4 regions of the Formivibrio sp. oc-25 genome follow, and region 3 is predicted to be linked to each of the others. Evidence: predicted binding sites of a transcription regulator. Region 3 holds the regulator's gene; each other region holds the start of a gene.
The links. Region 3 encodes sigma-54, which starts transcription at its own class of promoters, with help from an activator protein. Its sites were predicted from a motif close to CTGGCACGCTTCATGCTT; they were not measured.
Positions count from the first base shown of each region.

Region 1: AC0KVQ_RS05945 (Rdx family protein) is a predicted target of sigma-54. The motif match lies at 1,896-1,913, and genes of this name have one in related genera.
Region 2: flgB (flagellar basal body rod protein FlgB) is a predicted target of sigma-54. The motif match lies at 2,244-2,261, and genes of this name have one in related genera.
Region 4: AC0KVQ_RS02300 (nitrate/nitrite transporter) is a predicted target of sigma-54. The motif match lies at 1,831-1,848, and genes of this name have one in related genera.

Region 1 is NZ_JBVVOL010000006.1:118,027-121,750, forward strand. It holds gene glnL (nitrogen regulation protein NR(II)) at 1-689, opposite strand, end outside; gene AC0KVQ_RS05940 (DUF4124 domain-containing protein) at 1,015-1,497, opposite strand; gene AC0KVQ_RS05945 (Rdx family protein) at 1,530-1,826, opposite strand; gene AC0KVQ_RS05950 (HAD family hydrolase) at 2,106-2,729, opposite strand; gene glnA (type I glutamate--ammonia ligase) at 2,820-3,724, opposite strand, start outside.
Region 2 is NZ_JBVVOL010000007.1:74,607-78,330, forward strand. It holds gene flgE (flagellar hook protein FlgE) at 1-636, opposite strand, end outside; gene AC0KVQ_RS06550 (flagellar hook assembly protein FlgD) at 689-1,369, opposite strand; gene flgC (flagellar basal body rod protein FlgC) at 1,382-1,792, opposite strand; gene flgB (flagellar basal body rod protein FlgB) at 1,804-2,214, opposite strand; gene AC0KVQ_RS06565 (SMP-30/gluconolactonase/LRE family protein) at 2,434-3,342, opposite strand; gene AC0KVQ_RS06570 (tripartite tricarboxylate transporter permease) at 3,360-3,724, opposite strand, start outside.
Region 3 is NZ_JBVVOL010000011.1:14,309-18,032, forward strand. It holds gene lptC (LPS export ABC transporter periplasmic protein LptC) at 1-112, shown strand, start outside; gene lptA (lipopolysaccharide transport periplasmic protein LptA) at 81-581, shown strand; gene lptB (LPS export ABC transporter ATP-binding protein) at 578-1,300, shown strand; gene AC0KVQ_RS09215 (RNA polymerase factor sigma-54) at 1,307-2,710, shown strand; gene hpf (ribosome hibernation-promoting factor, HPF/YfiA family) at 2,750-3,073, shown strand; gene ptsN (PTS IIA-like nitrogen regulatory protein PtsN) at 3,167-3,640, shown strand; gene hprK (HPr(Ser) kinase/phosphatase) at 3,621-3,724, shown strand, end outside.
Region 4 is NZ_JBVVOL010000002.1:172,502-176,225, reverse strand. It holds gene AC0KVQ_RS02305 (bifunctional protein-serine/threonine kinase/phosphatase) at 1-472, opposite strand, end outside; gene AC0KVQ_RS02300 (nitrate/nitrite transporter) at 482-1,690, opposite strand; gene AC0KVQ_RS02295 (helix-turn-helix transcriptional regulator) at 2,309-3,265, opposite strand; gene AC0KVQ_RS02290 (hypothetical protein) at 3,315-3,623, opposite strand; gene AC0KVQ_RS02285 (DUF4198 domain-containing protein) at 3,620-3,724, opposite strand, start outside.

The DNA.
Region 1 (3,724 bases), on a different contig from region 3:
TCAGCAATCAGCGGTGGCAGGCTGGTGTCGTAATCGCGCTTCACCGCCAGCCCGTTGGGGGTCTCGGCCTGAACCAGGCTGCGTACGCGTTCCAGCACTTCATGGATGTTGAGTTCGGTTAGTTTGGGCAGGCGGTGCGGGGTCAGCAGGCGATCCAGCAGCCCTTGCAGGCGCTGCGATTCCTCGACGATGACCTGGGTGTATTCCTTCAGGCGTGGATCGGGCAGCTCGTGCGCCAGCAGCTGGGCAGCCCCTTGAATGCCGCCAAGCGGATTCTTGATCTCGTGCGCCAGATTGCGGATCAGTTCGCGGTTGGCCTGCTGCTGCGCCTGCACGCGTTCTTCATTGGCAATGCGGCGTTGCTGATCGATATGGCGAATTTCCAGCACGAAAGCCGCCTGCGATGCTTCGATCGGCGTCACGGTCAGCGTGATGTACATCTCGCCTTGCGGGCCTTCCACGGCCAGCTCGTGTTCGGTGATCGAGATGTTGTCACGCTGGGCGGTCAGAAAGGCTTGGGTAATCGGCGAAGCCGGACCGAAGCAGGCTGCCAGTGTCAGTCCTTCGCAATCGCGCAGGGTGAACAGGCTTTTGACTGCCGGGTTGGCATAGGTGATTCGGCCATCGGTTGCGATGGCAAGTACTGCGGCATCCAGAAATTCAAGTCCGGCAAATGCGCTGTGGCTCATGGCGCTGCGCTCCTTAGGTTTGCCTGTATGAAAGCAAAAGATGGGCCAGCCCGTATAAACGCAGCAAAATCGCTTGCTGGAGCCCACCCCTGCGCTTGCTGCGAAACCGTGAACAGGTTCTCAAATCCGCATGTGTTCCCTGTGCATTCCGTTTTTTACGCGGTGTCTCACCCCGCCGGCGGTTTATCACGACCAGTGATGAACAGTTTTCACGCGATGATTGATTGTGCTTGCACCAGTATAGCGCACCAAAGTGGGGCGATCAGTGCACGTGCGGAGGGCAGGTTTGGCTGTGCCAAATCAGTGCATGGAAGGGCAGGGGCAATCAGCGCAACTTGCCAAGTTCGCTTTGCAGGGCGGCGATGTTTTTTTCATGCAGCAATACACCTTCCCGCAGGCGCCCCAGACGCTCGACATATTGTTGCGGGTTGGATTTGTCCTGTGCGCTGCGCTGGGCTTCGGCGTTGGTCAGTTCCTGCTTGCGCTCGTTCAGCAGGCGCTGCTCGTTGCCGAGTTCATCTTCCAGAATGCGGCGGCGGTTGAGGTCACGCTCTTTCTGGGTGCCGGCATCCACGCGCGGGAAGGATGAAGGCGATACCGTGCTGCGTGATGGTGCGGGCGCGGAGAGGCTGGGTGCGGCAGAGCGGGCTGTTGCGCGCGTGGGTTCGATCAGGATGCGTTGCGCACCCCTGACCGGTGCATTGGTAAAGGTGATGTTGCCGTGCTCATCGACATGCTTGTAGATGTCGGCCCATGTCGGGGCGGCAAGTACAAACAGCAGCGGCGTTAAATGGCGTAGCTTCATCATGGATCGAGAGTAGCACAGGGCCCTCAATGCTGTCAGTCGGGCTGTCGATTGTCGCTGTGGCCCAGTGATTTGTCGGGCACGATCAGATCGCGGATGCGCTGCTTGATTTCCTTGGCTTCAGGAAAGCGTTGTTCGGTCTTGCGGTCCCAGATGATGGTGTCGTTGCAGCTCACCACAAAAACGCCACCCGTTCCGGGTTGCAGGGCAACTTCGCCCAGTTCTTCGCTGAAGGTGGTCAACAGTTCTTGCGCCAGCCAAGCGGCGCGTAGCAGCCAGTTGCAACGGGTGCAGTAGTGGATAACCACGCGGGGTTTGTCTGTGCTGTTCATGACGATTTCCTCAGAGCCTGTTCACGATCATTTTACCGCAGCGTTCTGTGCAGTGCCGGATAGAGGCCAAGGCACAAACCGTGCCGTGGTACGTGTACCACAAGCGGTTTGTAACGCCGGCGGCTGCCGGCAATGCCCGGAACCCGCCGGGCCAGGCAGGAAAATGGCCATCCACTGCATTGAACGTCTTGGAAATAACCCGTTATTGCCAGCGTCGTTCGCCTTGTGGCTAACCCTTTTCCTGTCTGGCGCTGCGGTGAAAAGATCGTGAACAGGCTCTCAGGTTGGCAGGCCAAGTATGCGCAATTCCAGATGCGAGTGCCGGTCGTTGCCGTGATGTACGCCATGCCAGCCCAGTGCGCGAGCAGCCTGCACGTTGTGTTCGACATCGTCGATGAAGACGAGTTCTTCGGGTTGCAAGTCCGGCAAATCGCGCGCGATGCGATCGAACATCAGGCGGTAGAAAGCCGGATCGGGCTTGATCAGGCCGATTTCGCCCGATACCAGAATGTCGCGGAAACGGCTAAGCAGCGGGAAATTGGCGCGCGCATAGGGGAAGGTTTCCGCCGACCAGTTGGTGAGCGCATACAGCGGGATGCCTGCAGCATCCAGTGTTTCCAGCAGCGCCAAACCATCCGGCAGCGTGCCGGCGAGCATCTCGGGCCAGCGCGAGTAGAACGCCTCGATCAGGTTGGCGTGCTCGGGGAATTGCCGCACCAACAGCGCCGTGCCCTCCGCAAGCGATCTGCCGGCATCCTGCTGCACATTCCAGGTGCTGTTGCAGACATGTGTGAGGAAATAGCGGCGTTCATCCGCATCCGGGATTAGCGCACGGTAGACATATTCGGGGTTCCAGTCGACCAGAACTCCACCCAGGTCGAATACGACGGCGCGGATAGACATGATGGCAGCCTGCGATAAAAAAGGGATTCTACGAAAAACAAAGCCCCGTGCCGAGACACGGGGCTTTGCGACAGCGGTAATCCGAGTGGATTACAGGCTGTAGTACATGTCGAACTCAACCGGGTGAGTCGTCATGCGGGTACGGTTCACTTCAGCCATCTTCAGTTCAAGGTAGGCGTCGATGAATTCGTTGCTGAACACGCCGCCACGGGTCAGGAACTCGCGGTCTGCGTCGAGTGCAGCCAAAGCTTCTTCCAGCGAGGCACACACGGTCGGGATCAGCTTGTCTTCTTCCGGCGGCAGATCGTACAGGTTCTTGTCGGCCGGATCGCCCGGGTGGATCTTGTTCTGGATACCATCCAGACCGGCCATCATCAGGGCGGAGAAGCACAGGTACGGGTTGGCCAGCGGATCCGGGAAGCGGGTCTCGATACGGCGAGCCTTGTCGGACTGCACGTGCGGAATGCGGATCGAAGCGGAACGGTTGCGAGCCGAGTAGGCCAGCTTGACCGGCGCTTCGTAGTGCGGAACCAGACGCTTGTACGAGTTGGTGCCCGGGTTGCAGATGGCGTTCAGTGCCTTGGCGTGCTTGATGATACCGCCGATGTAGTACAGGGCGGTGTCGGACAGGCCGGCGTAGCCGTTGCCTGCAAACATGTTCTTGCCATCTTTCCAGATCGACTGGTGCACGTGCATGCCGGAACCGTTGTCGCCAACGATGGGCTTCGGCATGAAGGTGGCGGTCTTGCCGTACTGGTGAGCCACGTTGTGGATCACGTACTTCATGACTTGAGTCCAGTCAGCACGTTGTACCAGGGTGCTGAACTTGGTACCGATTTCGCACTGGCCGGCGGTAGCCACTTCGTGGTGGAACACTTCAACCGGGATGCCCAGCTCTTCCAGGATCAGCACCATGGTGGCGCGGATGTCTTGCAGGCTGTCAACCGGCGGAACCGGGAAGTAGCCGCCCTTGACCATCGGACGGTGACCGGTGT
Region 2 (3,724 bases), on a different contig from region 3:
AGAAACGCCCAACGAGTCGTAAATCGTTGCCGAGGTGGAGCTGGTATAGGTGGTCGGATCCGTGATCGACAACGGCCCTACGCCAGCCGGTGAAGCAGCCCGGCTCAGTACAGTCGACGAGGCATTCAGGTTCAGTATCATCGCCAGGCCGGCATTACTGGTTCCGGAACCGCCGGTAGCACGCGCCCCCACGTTGCCAACGGTCAATTGCAATGGCTCCGGCGTACCCCCCTTGACCAGCAGACCAGTATTTTCATCGACATCCCAACCTGTCAGCCGATCCGTACCGTTGATGATGTAGCCATTGCGGTCAACCTGAAATTGCCCGTTACGCGTATAGGTCACGGTGCCAGCCGAATCGACCATGCGGAAAAAACCGTTGCCGGTAATCGCCACGTCCAGAGGATTGTCGGTCGTAGTGATATTGCCTTGGCCGAACTGCTGCGAAATACCGGCCACACGTCCACCGATACCGGTCAGATTCTTGGAACTGGCAAAGCTGGCAGCGTAGATATCCGCGAACTCAGCTCGTGATCCTTTAAAACCCACGGTATTGGCATTGGCGATATTGTTGCCGATGACATCCAGATTCTTTGACGACGTATTCAGGCCACTCAACCCTTGCTGGAAACCCATTTCCTTCTCCTTATTTTTCGCGATCGGGCATTACCCACCGCGCAAAAAACTTTTAACGAATTTGTGACACTGAATTCAGATCAACCGCAGAGCCATCGGCCAGTACGATCTTGGTGCTGCCGCCATCGAGCGCCACGCTGCCCACCTTTTGCCAGGTCTGGGTTTGCAGCTGCACGGCACTGCCATCACTCTGCGCGCCATAAGCACGAATCGTGTACGTGCCTGCCGATGCAGTCGTTCCCTCGGCTGTTTTGCCATCCCAGGTGAAATTGCCGTAGCCGGTAAACGATTGCTGGCCAAATTCGAGTTCCTGTACGACCTTGCCTGAAGCATCCACAACCTGCACCAGACCTCCTTTCAGACCAGAGGTGATATTGGTACGGAAATCAATCGCGGTTGAACCGTCGTAATTCAGGGTCGATCCCGCAGCCAGCACCGACTTGCCGATCACATTGGCGGCCTGCAAGGTTTGCTGGGCAGTAAAGCTGCTCAGCATGCTGGTGAATGAATCGTTGAGCTGGCTCAACTGCGTCACCATATTGATCTGCGCCATCTGTGAAGTCGTCTCGGCGCTATCCATCGGATTGAGCGGATCCTGATTCTGCAATTGGGTCACCAGCAGTTTCATGAAGCGATCCTGCTGCTCTTCCATATCGGTCTTGGTAGTGCTGGCTTTGGCATTCAGCGCACTGTAGTCGTAACTGCTATTCTGGGTACTGGAAACGGTAGCCATTCTTCAGCTCCTTCAGACCTGGCCAAGTGCCAGGGTACGGGTCATCAGGGTCTTGGCGGTATTCATCACCTCGACATTGGTCTGGTAAGCGCGCGAGGCGGAAATCATATTGGTCATTTCCTCGATCGCATTCACATTCGACATGGCGACATAGCCATTGGCATCAGCCAGCGGATTGTTCGGCTGATAGGCCAGTTTGGCCGGGGTCGGATCTTCATACACACCAGAAACCTTGACACCCAGCGCATTCTGGCCGGCACCCACGGGGGCGGCCTGAAACACCACCTGCTTGGCGCGGTAGGGCTGACCATTTGAGCTGGTCACCGACTCGGCATTGGCCAGATTGGATGCCACCGCATTCAGGCGAGCCGACTGGGCCTGCATGGCGGATGCGGAAATATCAAAAATACGGAACAGGGACATGATCAGCCGCCTTAGTTACTCTTGATCGCAGAACTCAGGCCTTCGATGCGTTTTTGCATGAAGGTGATTGCCGCCTGATAACGCAGGGCGTTATCGGTAAATGCAACCATTTCCTCATCGACATTCACGGTATTGCCATCAATCGACGGCTGGCTTGGCGTGCGGTAAAGCACTGCAGAGGCCGGGAAAATATCGACCGAGGTACTCGTTTGCAGATGACGGGCATCCGTGGTCGCCAAAGCAGGTTGAGTATTGCCACCAGCCAGTGCATTGTTGAATGCGGACGTAAAATCCACATCGCGCGCCTTGTAGTTGGGCGTATCGGCATTGGCGATATTGGCGGCAATCAGCTCCTGGCGCGCAGCACGCAATTTCAGCGCTGTTTCCTGTACCCGAAAGTGATTATCAAGTCGCGACAACATGGCAAACCTCCTGAAGTTGGACGATTTGCCAGCAGGAAGCATGCCAGCATTGAAATTGGCGGAAAGCCGCACGAATACTGGCGCACCTGCAACGGGGAAACCCGGCACAGGCAAATTTTGCCGGTAGGCGGCAAGGCGATCAGCCGGCAGCGGCAATAAAAAACGGCGGGAAACCGCGCATGCCGCGATCACCCGCCGTAACGAGGAGAAAAGTGAAAATCAGCCAGCCAGACGTGGTTCCGCAATACCCTGTACCCCGGGGCGGAACATCAGCAATCGCCCGGCATGCGGGTCGGTCTCAAGATCCTTTTCGCCACGGCATAGTGACGTCACCAGCAGGGTCTGGCCATCCTCGCCACCAAACGCGCACATGGTGGGCTTGAGCATCGGCAAACGGTATTGGCGATCGAGCTTGCCCTGCGGGGTAAAGCGCATCAGGCTGCCGTCATCCAGCCCGCAGATCCAGTAGCAGCCATCCACGTCCACGGCAGCGCCATCTGGACGCCCGCCCGCATTGCGCAGATCGGCAAATGCACGCTTGTTGCCGATCCAGCCGCTGTCGGTGTCATAGTCGAACGCCCAGAGCATGCGCCGGTCGCGATGCGTATCGGAGCAATAGAAGGTCTTGCCGTCCGGACTGAAAGCCGAACCGTTCGGAATGACAAAGTCATCAAACTCGGAAGGCTGCAATCCTTCAGCCCGGGTATAGCGATACCAGCGCCCGGCCGGCTCGCCCAGCGAGATATCCATCACCATGCTCGATACCCACAGGCGCCCTTGCCGATCACAACGGCCATCGTTGAAGCGCATGCCGGCTAAAGGATGCGCAACGCTGGCCAGCCGTGTGATTTCGGCATCTTCACCTTCGCCCAGCATCACATCGAAAATTCCGGTTTCGCAACTGCACACCATGTGGCCATCCGGACGCAGCACCATGCTGCCGATACGCTCCGGCAAACGCCAGCTACGTACGGCACCGCTGGATGCATCCAGCCGGAAGGCACGGCCGGCCTGGTCGATCCACGCCCAGCAGGCACTACCGGCATCCCAGACCGGGCTTTCACCCACGTTGTTGCGTATTTCCGGACAAATCAACGCATCCGGACCAATTGTGATGGTTTGTGTCATGACAAGTCCTCTGTGAATCAGGCCGGGGTATCGGCGGCTGCCAATTGCAGATTGCGTTGCTGGCGTTTTTTCTGGAAACGGCGAATCACCGGGAAACACAGCGTGAACAATGCCAAAATCAGAAAACCGAGCGTAATCGGGCGGGTATACAGGAAATCATAACTGCCACTGGACAAGGACAACGCCCGGCGGAAGCTGCTTTCGGCCATGGGCCCCATGATCAGCGCCAGCACGATCGGAGAAGGCGGAAATTCCCATTTCTGCATGAAATAGCCAACGACGCCGGCGATCAGCATGATGCCGATATCGAACATGCTGTTGTTGATCGCGTAAGTTCCCACGATGCACAGCGCCATGATGGTTGGCGTCAGGATCGATTTGG
Region 3 (3,724 bases):
GGGCTTTGTGGCAAACAACCGCGAAGAATCGCTGGAACTTCTTTCCCAAGTGAGCATGACTTATGTTCCGAACAAACGTAATGATGGCGCTCGCCGCAGCGTGCAGCCTTAGTCTTCCCGCCATGGCCGAACAGGCAGACCGCGAGAAGCCGATGAATATCACGGCAGACCACTGTGATTTCGACCAGAAAACCATGAAAAGCATCTGTACCAGCAATGTGGTGGTGGTGCAGGGGTCGATGACGATTCGCGCCGACAAGCTGGTGATCAGCCAGGATGCCGAGGGCAATCAGTTCGCGCAAGGTGAGGGCAAGCCGGTACGGTTTCGCCAAAAGCTCGACAAGAGCCCGGATTGGCTGGAAGCCGAATCACTCAGATTCGATTACGACGGCAAAAAGGGTTTCCTGCAGCTGTTCGACAAGGCGTGGGTACGCAAGAATCAGGATGTGGTGGTGGGCGACCATATCACTTATGACCTGAATTCCGAGCTGTATCAGGTCAAAAGCAATCCGGGCGGTCGTGTGAACATTACGATTACCCCGAAAAAGAAAGAAACGACAGACGGGAAGGCTGCGCAATGAGTGTGCTCAAGGCCGAACATCTGAGCAAAGCCTACCGCAAGCGTACCGTGGTGCGAGATGTCTCGCTGGAAATTGCCTGCGGCGAGGTTGTCGGCCTGTTGGGGCCCAATGGCGCGGGTAAGACCACCAGTTTCTACATGATTCTGGGGCTTGTGGCACTTGATGGCGGCAAGATCGAGCTCGATGGCGTGGATATCACCCGCCAGCCCATTCACAAGCGCGCCCGTTTGGGGTTGGGATACTTGCCGCAGGAAGCCTCGATCTTTCGCAAGATGACGGTCGCCGAGAATATTCGGGCAGTGCTGGAGTTGCAGGAGATCGAGCCGGAAGAAGTTGAAACGCGCCTGGATGATCTGTTGCACGACCTGCATATCGGACATCTGCGTGACAGCAACGCCTTGGCCCTATCGGGCGGCGAGCGCCGCCGTGCCGAAATAGCCCGTGCCCTGGCCGCCAGTCCGCGCTTCATCTTGCTGGATGAGCCATTTGCCGGTGTGGATCCGATTGCCGTGATGGATATCCAGCGCATCGTGCGCTTCCTGAAAGAGCGCGGGATTGGTGTGTTGATCACCGACCACAATGTTCGCGAAACACTTGGAATTTGCGATCGGGCTTACATTATTTCCAGCGGTGAAGTCATCGCGTCCGGCTCGCCGGATGATATTGTCAACAATGAAAGTGTGCGCAAGGTCTACCTTGGCGAACACTTCAGAATGTAAGCAGTAATGAAACAATCCCTGCAATTGCGCATTGCGCAGCAGCTCAATCTGACGCCACAACTGGCGCAATCGATCAAGTTGCTGCAACTCTCTACCCTTGATTTCCAGCAGGAAATCGAGCGCTTCCTCGCGGAAAACCCACTGCTCGAGCGAGAGGAGGGGGCGGCGGACAGGGAGCATGAATCCACCCAGAGCGATACGCCTGCTGCGGAATCCGAGCGCGAAGCGCCGGAAATGGAAGCGGGTGAGTTGCGCTGGGATGATGTGCGCAGCGGTAACAGTCGCAGTGATGATGACGAAAATGATCCTGCGCTCAATGTGGCACAAAGCCTGAGCTTGCGTGAACACCTGATTGCCCAGGCCGGCCTGTTGCCACTGGCGCCGCGCGAACGGGCTTTGCTTGAACTCCTGATCGATGCACTGGATGATGATGGCCTGCTGACGCAGCAGCTTGAGGAAATCCTGTCGCAGGTGCCGCTGGATGTACGCGAGGAAATGGAAATTGACGAGGACGATCTCGCCATTGCCTTGGCCTATCTGCAACAGCTTGAACCCATCGGCGTGGGTGCGCGCGATTTGTCCGAATGCCTGCGGTTGCAGTTGTTGCAGCAACCGCAAAGCCCAGCCAGGCAGTTGGCGCTTGATATCGTGCGCGATCATCTCGATTTATTGGCTGCGCGCGACTACACTAGAATCAAAAGGCAGCTGCAATGTGGTGATGAATGCCTGAGGGAGGCACAAACCTTGATCACGGGGCTCAACCCCCGTCCCGGTGCGGATTGGTCCGCAGACTCCCCGCGTTATGTCGTCCCTGATGTGATCGTTGATTGTTATCGTGGTGCCTGGCGCGTGCGGTTGAACGAGTCCGCGATGCCCAAGCTGCGAGTGAACGAGATGTATGCCCGTATCCTGCAACAGGAAAGCGGCGCAGGATTGGCGACACAGCTGCAGGAAGCTCGCTGGCTGCTCAAGAGTGTAGAACAGCGCGGGCAGACCATCCTGCGGGTGGGTCAGGCAATCGTAGAGCGGCAACGGGCTTTTTTTGAACATGGCGAAGAAGCAATGCGGCCGCTGGTGCTGCGCGATATCGCCGAACAGCTGGGCTTGCATGAATCAACGGTTTCGCGGGTGACGACCCAGAAGTTCATGCTCTCGCCGCGCGGTTTGCTGGAGTTCAAGTATTTCTTCGGCAGCCACGTTGAAACCGAAGCGGGCGGAGAGTGTTCGGCGACGGCAATCAAGGCGCTGATAAAGAAACTGGTCCAGAATGAAAACAAGAACAAGCCCCTGTCCGATGGGGCGATAGGTGAAGAACTCGCAAAGCAAGGGATCGTGATTGCGCGACGAACCGTTGCCAAATACCGGGAGGCATTGCTGATTCCTCCCGTCAACCAGCGCAAGAGCTTGTAAGTACAAGGCCTTGTCAGGCTTATCATAAGGAGACGTACCATGAACCTCAACATTAGCGGCCATCATGTGGAAGTAACCCCGGCGATCCGTGACTACGTCATTGCCAAGCTCGAACGCGTGACGCGTCACTTTGATAACGTCATCGATGTGGGCGTGATCATCTCCGTGGACAAGTTGCAGCAAAAAGTTGAGGCTACCGTGCATGTGCGCGGCAAGGATATTCATGTCGAGTCGATCGATGCGGACATGTATGCGGCCATTGATTTGCTGGCCGACAAGCTTGATCGCCAGATCGTCAAGCACAAGGAGAAAATCCAGAATCACCGTAATGAGAGCATGAAGCATCAAGAAGTTGCTGAATAATCCAGCAGCGGGCAAGGTACGGGAACGCCGCGAGTCGTTCCCGTTTTTCTTTGCGTTACAATATCTAACATTTGAACCTGATCCATTCCAGCCATGAGCCTGATCAACAAGATCCTCCCGTCCAGCAATATTTTCCTGGATTTGGAGGTCGGCAGTAAAAAACGCGTGTTCGAACACGTCGGCATTCTGTTTGAGAACAGCCACGGTATTGCGCGCAGCGTGATTTTCGACAGCCTGTTTGCCCGGGAAAAACTGGGCTCGACCGGTCTTGGTCAGGGTGTGGCCATTCCGCACGGGCGCATCAAGGGGCTGAAAGAGGCAACGGGCGCCTTTGTCCGGCTCAAGGAGCCGATTCCGTTCGATGCACCGGATGGCAAGCCGGTTTCGCTGATTTTTGTGATGTTGGCTCCGGCCAACGCCACGGATCTGCATCTGCAAATTCTCTCGGAACTGGCACAACTTTTTTCCGACAAACAGATGCGGGATCAATTGCTGGCTGTGAGTGATGCCGGTGAAGCATGGAAACTGATCTCCACGTGGGAACCTTATGCCGCAGATTACAGTTAGGCAGCTATTTATCGATAACGCCGAGAAGCTGCGGCTAACCTGGGTGGCGGGCCAATCCGGCGCCAACAACCTGCTCTCCAATGA
Region 4 (3,724 bases), on a different contig from region 3:
CATCGAGCCCAACCGCACGCTTCAACACATGCTGCCAGCCGGGCTGCGCCCAGTTGTGATCGACGCTGAGCTGCTGCAGCTCACCGCTGCGCAGCAGATAGACGCGTGTATCGCCGACACTCGCCACGGTGTAGCGATGGCCGCGCAGCGCCAGTGCGGCAATCGTGGTCAAGAGCAGCTGGTGCGGCTGCGCCAGCAACCAGCGATTTTGCGCGGCAAGCAGGCTTTGCAGCGTTTGCGTGGCACTCCAGGTTTGCGGGGCCGCGTAATAATCGGCTGCCAGCGTGCGCACCGTGCTCTGCGCCGCGAGCGCACCATCGGCGCAATCGCTCACGCCATCGGCCAACAGGAATAGCGCGCCCAGACTTGCAGGCAAAGGCGGGGCAGGCTGGACAGCCTGCCAGGCGTCTTCGTTGCGGCTTTTCTGGCCGGGGTGGCTTTGGCCACCCCAGTGGAGGATCTGGGCACTCATACCACTAGATTAGACGCGCGCAGAAGTCGACGCTGCCGACCCCCACGTCGTACGCCAGCGGTGCTTCACGCGAGCCAGCCCCACCCAGGCAAACAGTGCCAGTCCAGCGAACACCCACAACCCGAGCTGGTAGCTGCCGCTGTGCTGCTTGACCATGCCCAGCCCGGCGGCGAGCAGGAAACCACCGATGCCGCCGGCCATGCCGATGAGCCCGGTCATCACGCCGATTTCCTTGGCGAAACGCTGCGGCACCAGCTGGAACACCGAACCGTTGCCTGCGCCCAGCGCCAGCATCGCGCCGATGAAGAGCACGATGGTCAGCACCGCACCGAGGCCGACCCCCACTCCGGCGATGCAGACCGCCGCGACGGTATACATGATCAACAGGCTCTTGATGCCGCCGATGCGGTCGGCAATCGTGCCGCCGATCGGGCGCATCACCGAACCGGCCAGCACACACGCCGCCGTGGCAAAGCCGGCCATTTTCGGCGCCATGCCGAACTGATCATGGAAGAAGCTCGGCAGCGAGCTCGCCAGACCCAGGAAACCACCGAAGGTCACGCAGTAGAAGAACATGAACCACCAGGCATCGGCATCGCCCAGGGCTTTCAGGTACTGGTTCAGCGACTTGGGCGGCGGTGCGTTGGGCGCATCCTTGGCAAAGACCAGAAACACCACGAAGGCAAAGCCGAGCGGAATCAGCGACAGGCCGAATACGTTCTGCCAGCCGTAGGCAATCGCCAGCGCCGGCGCGAACAGCGCGGCGAACACGGTACCGGAATTACCCGCCCCGGCAATGCCAAGCGCCTTGCCCTGATGCTCGGGCGGATACCAGCGCGAAGCCAGCGGCAGCGCAATCGCAAATGCCGCACCGGCCACGCCCAGGCAAAGCCCTAGGAGCAGCACCTGACCGTAGCTGTGCACGCCGATCTTCCAGGCGGCAGCCAGCCCCACCAGCACGATGACTTGTGCAATCAGCCCGGTTTTCTTCGGGCCGATGCGATCGACCAGCATGCCGAACAGCAGGCGCAATACCGCGCCGGCCAGCGTCGGCGTGGCGACCATCATGCCGCGCTGCTGGGCATCCAGTTGCAGATCGGTGGCAATCAGCACCGCCAGTGGGCCCAGCAGATACCAGACCATGAAGCTCAGGTCGAAATAGCAAAACGCGGACAGTAGCGTCGGGGTATGCCCGGACTGCCAGAAACTCTTGTTCATCTTGTTCTCCAGAAAGCAAAAAAGCGCCGGGATGCCTGCATGGATAACAAGCTTCCAGACGCCTTTGTCCTGTACCACCTCACCGCACATGATCTGTGCGATACATCCCGGCACCTCGTTGTGCCGGATTGCCATCAGCAAAGCAAAGCCTGTGCCAAGGATGAAAATCGTTATCAATACTGTGTACGGATAAAAAAATACCCCTCAGAGGCCGGAGGGGCTTGCACCAGGGGGGTGCCAACGGAGCAGTAATTTGCACCGAAGCCGCGCACGGCGGTTTCAGAGCCTGTTCACGATCATTTCACCGCAGCGTTCTGGGCAGTGCCGGATAGAGGCCAAGACACAAACCGTGTCGTGGTACGTGTACCACAAGCGGTTTGTAACGCCGGCGGCTGCCGGCAATGCCCGGAACCCGCCGGGCCAGGCAGGAAAATGGCCATCCACTGCGTTGAACGCCTTGGAAATAACCCGTTATTGCCAGCGTCGTTCGCCTTGTGGCCAGCCCTTTTCCTGTCTGGCGCTGCAGTGAAATGATCGTGAACAGGCTCTCACTGGCAAATTACCCCACAGGAATTCTCGCCTTGGCGGGTGTTGCGCGTGTTACATCACACACGCCATTTACACCTTGCAGCGCATCTGCTTGGGGCAGATGCCGAAACAGCGCCTAAAGGCAGTCGAGAAATTGGATTGGCTGTTATAACCGGCCACCTCGGCCGCCTGCCCCACACTGATGCCATCCTGCTCCAGCAGGCGGGCAGCGCGGCGCAGACGGGATTCACGCAGGTAGTCAAAAATCGTCTTGCCATAGGCCTGACGAAACCACTGCTGCAAGGAATTCGCGTTGCAGCCGGCATACTGGGCAATCGCTGCCAGATCCAGCCGGTCTGCCTCGCCGCTATCGAGAAAGGCCTTCAGCCGGCTGACACGACGGAATTCATCCGGGCGCAGGCCGGCGCTTTCCGGTTGATCGCAAGCCAGGAAATCGAGCGCTTCGGCCACCAGCTCCAGCGCCTTGCTCTCGCACAGCAACTGCTGCAACGGATTCGCTTGTGTACCCTGGCGCAACAACTGGTTGGCCAGCGTGGTCGCCCGGGCCGAAGGCCGCCACCGCCGGTACGAGAGGTGCCGCCCCCATCCCGCGCGGATATCCATTGAAAGCAGGCCATGGTTTTCCAGCCACTGCGGCATCAGCAGCAATCCCACCATGCGCTCGCATGTTTCCACACTTGCCTGCCGGATCATCGGTGTCGGCTCGGCAAGGAAAAAAGCGAGGCCGGCAGACCCCGTGGCATCCTGCGCCTGCGGATCGGGCAGCAGCGGCGTATCGCCCAGCGAGAGTCCGGCACAGCCCTGCAAACGCAGCAGGACATGCACGCCGGGATGCAACATGGCCTGGCACTGCATATCCTGCAGATGCACCCAGTCCGCCGTGTAAAGGTAAAAACCCGGGCGCACCTGCCACAGCCCGGCCCGTCCCTGCATCAGCGCCGGCGCCCCATCCTCGGCGGCATCGATGCGGCGGTAATCGCTGAGGATCGGCCGCCACTGCGTCCTGATGGCGTGTGCGCTCAGCATTGCTTCATCCTGGGCAGGTTTATCCCGAACGGTCTGCATTTCCGGTTTTCTACTCACTTGCTGGCAAATCGGCATGGTCGAATTCGGCCGGGGATTCATGCCCCGGATCGAAACGGATATAAAAATCGCCCGGTGGGCGCTGGAATTTCACCCGGGACTGGCTATCCGCCTGCGCCTTTTGCAGCAATTCGTCGGCATAGCTGTAAACCTGCACGGTCATGCCCGGCGCCGGCGTGCCATCGCTGAAACCGGGGGTACAGACAATTTCCCTCCCTTCCATGCGGCAATCCAGCATCGGCGTATGCGCATGGGCCGGCACGGTCAGCGCCCAGGCCAACAGAAAGAGCCGGCGCTTCATTGCCCCAGGGCCTCGAAGCTCAGATAAAACAACATCGATTCGGCATCCACCTGCGGATTGGTGCTGGCCACCTCGACCGGCACCGTCATCAGGTGCGGCCC